DNA from 2 places in the Dehalobacter sp. DCM genome. Region 1 is predicted to be linked to the other one. Evidence: predicted binding sites of a transcription regulator. Region 1 holds the regulator's gene; the other holds the start of a gene.
What was found. Region 1 encodes CtsR, which represses protease genes until heat stress. Its sites were predicted from a motif close to AAGGTCAANNAAGGTCAAAT; they were not measured.
Positions count from the first base shown of each region.

Region 1 (3,423 bases):
GAACTTCAACAGCTTTTGGAAGGCGGGTTATACTGGAAAGACGTCGCACCAAAAATGAGCCTGGAGAACACGGATTCCTTTAAGAGACAGTTTAACATAGATAACGGTCCCCAGACTGAAAATCCCACGGCAGAAGAGGCTGTTTATACGCCTATTTCAGTTACTGCACAGGACGAAGAGGGGGATTCTCTTTTCAAGGACGATGCTGTTTATGAGGAAAACGCCGAAGAGTTAAGAACCATCCTTTTAGGTGACCGCAATGCTGTAAATGATGAACTGCAGGCGTCATTCATTTCCCAGGCGGCATCCCTAGAAGACGATTTCATTACAACCTTTGGAAATGAGGCTGACTTAGAAGACGCCACGGATGAATCTAAGAAGTTTAATAAAAACATGGAATCCGAAGACGATATGGTTTTTAATGATTCTGCCAATGACATTAATCAGTCGGAAGTAAAAACGGAATTCTTAAACTGGGAAAGTAAAGAGCCCTTAAGCGATAGGTTTGACCAACGGGATATGGAAAAAACGTTGATCATGAGTAATTTAGCCGATAGTCTGCGGATAGAGGATACTGAAGTGGGAGAGGACGAAAGAAGCAGTTTTTCCAATTTGAACACTCCAAAAAATCAAAGACAGGCAGATTACAATACGAATGATTTTGAAGATGAGGATGATGACGATGATCTTCAATATAAAGAAAGAAGTGCTTTTAGCGGATTGCTGGTCATTGGTTTAATCGCTATTGTTGCTTTAGTAACCTTTGGGCTCTGGTATTTCTTCATATCTTAAAGAGAAAAGTAACTCAGTTTTCACATTGATGAGCTATTAATTTTCGCCTGTTAACCACCTGTCCGATAATAGAGATATTTCGGATAGGTTTTTTCGTATATCAGAAAGTATAAATCTTTTCTAATATATCAAAGTGCAATTGACGGTCATGGATGACCTAATGCCGCGGACACCATGGACGGTGTAGTAGCGGCAAGGCCATGGATGGCATTGGAGCGAGCGAAAAAATTTATAAAAATAGTTTTCAAATCATGAAAAAAAGGGTAGAATAATATAAAGGTCAGAAAAGGTCATAAAGTCAGTAAAGGTCAACTTAAAGCGAGGATTGGATGAAATGAGTAATTTGGCAGACCGGATCGAGGAGTATCTAAAAAAAGTGATCGAACAGACCAATGAAGGATTTATCGTCCTGCAAAGAGGTTATCTTGCCGACTTCTTTTCTTGTGCCCCATCACAAATCAACTATGTTCTGACAACACGATTCACAGCGGAACGGGGATACCTTGTCGAAAGCAGAAGGGGTGGCGGAGGCTATCTCCGAATCGTCCGGCTGGGACTGGATCCTGAAGGCAAATTTCAGAGACTTATGGCTGAACTTATCGGAGACGATCTGTCTCAGGAGAGAGCGAGCAATCTGATTGACCGATTGAAAGAGGAAGAAATATTTACACAAAGAGAAGCGCTTTTGATTAAAACCATCTTTTCCGACAGGTTATTATCAGGGTTAGTCAATTGCCCTTCACATCTTCGAGCGCGTTTGATGAAAGAGATACTGGCGAATATGTGTCGGGATGATATTGATGCTTAGTTTATCCTTTTACATTCGATAGGGGGGGATTGTCATGCTTTGTCAAAAGTGTCATCAGCGTGAGGCTGTTGTCCATTTTACAAAGATAATCAATGGTCAAACATCCGATCTTTATTTATGCCAGGAATGTGCTTATAAGGCACAACCACCGGCCCAAAACGTTTATCCCAACATGGTCGCTGATTTTTTACAAGCATTGTTTGGGGCAAGTCCTTCACCATTAAATCAAGCTGGTCAGACGGCGGGTGAAATTCCACTGCAGAAATGCTCCGGCTGCGGCATGACGTTTGCGCAGATTCGGCAAGCTGGAAAAATGGGCTGCAGCCGATGTTATGATGAATTTGAGCCCCATATGGAATTGCTCCTGCGCCGAATCCATGGGCGTGGAAACCATGTCGGAAAAATCCCGGCTTCAGTTGGCGCTGCGTTTAAGAGCAGACAAGAGATAGTCAAGCTAAAAGAACAGCTCATGGGCCTTGTTCAGGCAGAAAAATTTGAAGAGGCTGCTGTTTTAAGAGATAAAATCAGAGACCTTGAAAACGCTGTCGGAGGTGAAAGCGAATGAATCGCGAATTGCTTGCTAAAGACAGCTATTGGATGAAGGATACGCGGGAATACCCTATCGTCTTAAGTACACGTATAAGGCTGGCCCGCAACCTGGCGGATAGTCCATTCCCGCATGCGATGTCACCAAGCGACGCCGAAAAGGTGGAAATGAAGGTAACGGAGGCATTCGCTGACTTTGATTTTGCCGGCGAAGCGCTTAACTATCTTCCAATGAAGATGCTGGTCCCTATAGAAAAAAAGGTTTTGATCGAAAAGCATTTGATCAGCCCTGATTTTGCGTCTAACGATCAGGCGCGGGGTATTGTCCTGTCTGACAGTCATAAGGCAGCAATCATGGTCAATGAAGAGGATCATCTTCGGGTCCAGGTTTTATTGCCGGGCAATAGTCTGAAAGAGGCGCTTCATCTGGCAGGCATCCTTGACGATTATTTGGAAACACGTCTGGATATTGCTTTCAAGGAGAAATTCGGGTACCTGACAACCTGCCCGACGAATGTCGGTACCGGCTTAAGAGTATCCGTGATGGTCCACCTTCCGGCCTTGGTTTTGACAAATCAGATTCAACAAGTTCTCGGAGCCATGACTTCTCTGGGCTTAGCGGTGAGAGGACTCTACGGTGAAGGTTCTAAGGCTTTTGGCAATATTTTTCAGATTTCAAACCAGGTGACCTTAGGAAGAAATGAGGAAGATACACTGACCCATCTGGAGTCGGTGATCGGACAATTATTGGAGCGAGAACTCACTATGCGCGAAGTACTGCGCAAGGAATCCCAACTCCTGGTAGAAGATAAGGTGTGGCGAGGCCGAGGTGTTCTGGAGAATGCCAGAATACTCAATTCCGAAGAAATATACTCGCTTTTATCCGAGGATAAGCTGGGCGTTGACCTGGGGATACTTCCTTCTGTATCCTCCGGATTTATTTCAACCCTGATCAATTCGATGCAAGGATGTTTGCAATATAACCTGAATGAACAATTGGATCCTTCCCGCCTTAATTTCGAACGAGCAAACTTTGTCCGCAGAGTATATGCACAAAAAACAAGCAATAATGTCATCTAGGGGATAACCTTCAGCAAGGTTAGCATACAACACAGAGTATAAATCATTGGGTTATGAAATTTGAATTCAGAGAAAGGAATGATTAATAATGGCTAAAAAATTCACGCAAAAGGCGGAGAGGGCGCTTTCTCTTTCCGAACTCATCGCTAAACGTCTGGGTCATAAAGTTATTGGAACAGAACACCTTCTGTTGGCGC
Region 1 covers NZ_CP092282.1:682,151-685,573, forward strand. Annotated here, with positions in the region: gene LPY66_RS03355 (hypothetical protein) at 1-792, shown strand, start outside; gene LPY66_RS03360 (CtsR family transcriptional regulator) at 1,127-1,600, shown strand; gene LPY66_RS03365 (DNA helicase UvrBC) at 1,635-2,165, shown strand; gene LPY66_RS03370 (protein arginine kinase) at 2,162-3,226, shown strand; gene LPY66_RS03375 (ATP-dependent Clp protease ATP-binding subunit) at 3,315-3,423, shown strand, end outside.

Region 2 (3,423 bases), 1.0 Mb from region 1:
GCCCATAAATACCGCCAACAATAATTACCGCTGCCAGTACAACCGCCCCGGTCAGTGTTATGATGCTTCTGCGGTTGAAATTCATCTTAATTCCTCCTAACTATAGGTATTTCCTGTATAAGATTACCAATAATTAAGAGAAAAGCTTGTCACAATGGGTATTTTTGGCAACCTTTTTTCTTTGAAAGTACACCTTTCTTCGGCAATTATTCCATTCTGCAACGAATTGTTTCCGTAATCTAACAATAATTCTTCATAATATCATAAACTTTGTCCATATCATTATTTAACGCTTTTTGGTGCAGTTCCTTACCCTCGGCTTGGTATCTGCTTACAAGCTCCGTTAAATACCCCATCAGCTTTGTCCCAATATCCTGATGCCGCAAAGCAAACTCGACGGTCGCACGGACAAAGCCAAGTTTATCCCCGACATCGTAACGCTTGCCCTCAAAGTTATAGGCAAATATCTCTTGTGTGTTTCCTAATTTGGCTATAGCATCCGTCAATTGGATTTCTCCATTCCTTCCGGGGGGCTGCTCCGCCAGAATATCAAAGATATCCGGGTCCAGAATATAGCGCCCCATAATTGCCAGGGGGCACTCCGGTGCCTCTTCCTGTGGTGGTTTTTCTATTAGCTGTTCGGCTTTGTAAAGCCTTGGAGATATTCTGCTGCCACTGATGATACCGTATTTCGACACCTCTGCAGGCAAAACTTCCTGAACACCAATAATGTTGTTCCCATAGAGTTCATAAAAACGAATCATTTGTTTCAAACAGGGTTCTGCGGAATAAATGACATCATCTCCCAATAAGACGGCAAAAGGTTCATTGCCTATGAACCGTCTGGCACTGTAGACCGCATGTCCCAATCCAAGTGCCTCTTTCTGGCGTACATAGTGGATATCAACCATGTCTCCAATATTCCTGACCATATCCAATAGTTCCGGTTTATCCCCTTTTTCCAGGAACATCTCCAATTCGAGAGACCGGTCAAAGTGATCTTCGATGGCTCGTTTATTTCTCCCGGTCACAATAATAACGTCTTCGACTCCGGATTGAACGGCTTCTTCAATAATATATTGGATAGTTGGTTTATCAACGATCGGGAGCATCTCTTTTGGCTGCGCTTTTGTCGCCGGAAGAAATCGTGTTCCTAATCCGGCAGCAGGTATAACTGCCTTACGTATCCTTTGCACGAATTTTTCCCCCTTATGGTATTGAACTTTAATAAACAAACACCTGTAGTATATGGAATTTTATATAAATTATTATGCTCATCGTAAACATGTTGAAAAGAGACTACATCTTCAAATGCAGTCTCTTTGTTACCTGGGTCGCTCCCGAACATCGTGTCCTCCTCGCCACTAGGCCATCCTTGGCCGTCGCAACACATATCTTTTCTTGCAGTATTTTTAGCCCTGGCTGTTCCTTAAACTCCCTACAGGAGCACGGTCATAAGTAAAACTTGGCTGGCACCAAGTCCTTAGACGAAGGCGACAGCCATAGCTGCACTTATGTAATTCAGAACGTGAATCAAACTTTCTGGATCAGAAAGTCACTTAGAGTTTTTCTGATATACTAAATAAGAAGCAGAGCATCAAATCAGATGCTCTGCCCTTTACACCATTTACTTCTACGTGATCGTTGCATAAAAGCAATTGATTGTCTGGTTACTTTAAGTTATTTTAAAAGGTTTTTCTTCTTCGTGTCCAGCGTAGGTACTTTCTCCAAAACTTGATCAATAATACCGTACTCTTTTGCTTCCTCTGCACTCATGTAGTAATCACGGTCTGTGTCCTGTTCGACTTTTTCCAGAGGCTGGCCTGTTCTTTCTGCCAGAATCTTGTTTAACTTGCTCTTCGTTTTCAGCAATTGCTTTGCATGGATCTCAATCTCGGTGGCTTGGCCGGACAGACCGCCTCCGCCGATCAATGGCTGATGGATCAATACTTCTGCATTAGGTAACGCTGTCCGTTTTCCCTTCGTACCCGCAGCAAGGAGGAATGCACCCATACTGGCAGCCATGCCGATGCAGATCGTTTGAACATCGGAACGGGTATATTGCATGGTGTCATAAATAGCCATCCCTGCGGTTATTGACCCCCCCGGGCTGTTAATATAAAGGAAGATATCTTTCTCAGGATCTTCCGCATCAAGGAAGAGCATCTGTGCAACAACAAGATTTGCTACGTCATCCGTTATCGGACCGCCAATAAAGATAATACGGTCTTTTAAAAGACGAGAATAGATGTCATAAGAACGTTCTCCACGGTTTGTCTGTTCAACGACCATTGGGATTAGATAACTCATATTTATTCCTCCTGTCACTGTTATACTCATTTTGTTATTATTTTATCTCAAAGGTCAATAAAGGTCAAATTATTTATATGGTATTTATGAATTTTTTCTATTCTCTAAGACTATGTTTTACCAAATCAACTCTAGTTTAAACCCCAATTAGAATATTCTGAGTCAAGCAGGATAAAATATTTATAAAAATGTTGTCATAGGGAGGACATAATGATGAATATGATACCTTTCAATCCATTACGGAATGTGGACTATATCCGCCGTGAAATTAACAAGCTTTACAGTTTTCCATTTACATTATTCGATGACGATTATGAGCCAAGATTAGGTGTTCCTTATACCGACGTCTATGAAACCGATAAAGAAATTATTGTGACATGTGATCTTCCCGGTCTGCAGAAGAGAGAAGATGTCGATATCCACGTTGAAAACAACGTCGTTACAATCAGTGGCACCCTGAATCGAGAACAGCATGTCATCCAGGAAGACCGAATGCATCGCAAAGAACGGTTTACCGGGCAATTCCGCCGCAGTGTTGCGCTCCCTGCCAACGTATCAATCGACAATGTCAGAGCGATCTATAAAAATGGTGTGCTCAACGTATTCTTGCCCAAAGTCAGTGCTGCTGAAAAGAAAGCCATTAATATTGAGTTTGAGCATTGATCTTATAAAAGCGACATAACGGGCTGGTCTGTGGGTCCAGCCTCAGGGAGACAGGAAACAGTGGACAGGGAGACAGTGGGCCCTGGGAGACAGCTTGGCTTGGGGGCCTGGGAGACAGTGGGGACGTAGACCTTTGTCTCCTTTGGAAAAGGAGACAAAGGTCTACGTCCCCACTGTCTCCCCACATCCCCACTGTGTCTCTTGTCCCACTATTCTGTTAAATTTTTTTGGTCCATATTACGCTGTCTTGCTCTTATTAAAAAGTGAGGGTATCGCCGACTACTTTTTTGGTAGTTTGGTGACACCCTCTTTTCTTATACCATTCTATTGTATTGCAGGGGACAAAGTCTACGTCCCCACTGTCTCCTTCGTCCCCACTGTCTCCTTCTGCGCTTACCGTTGGGCCAGCGGGATGTAATCGCGGCGGGGGGCAACGCTTTTGTAGGCGGG
Region 2 covers NZ_CP092282.1:4,181,310-4,184,732, forward strand. Annotated here, with positions in the region: gene LPY66_RS19490 (hypothetical protein) at 1-85, opposite strand, end outside; gene galU (UTP--glucose-1-phosphate uridylyltransferase GalU) at 240-1,196, opposite strand; gene clpP (ATP-dependent Clp endopeptidase proteolytic subunit ClpP) at 1,681-2,310, opposite strand; gene LPY66_RS19505 (Hsp20/alpha crystallin family protein) at 2,521-2,973, shown strand; gene LPY66_RS19510 (citrate/2-methylcitrate synthase) at 3,367-3,423, opposite strand, start outside.
Region 2: the regulator CtsR is predicted to act here: its motif matches at 2,361-2,380, upstream of clpP (ATP-dependent Clp endopeptidase proteolytic subunit ClpP).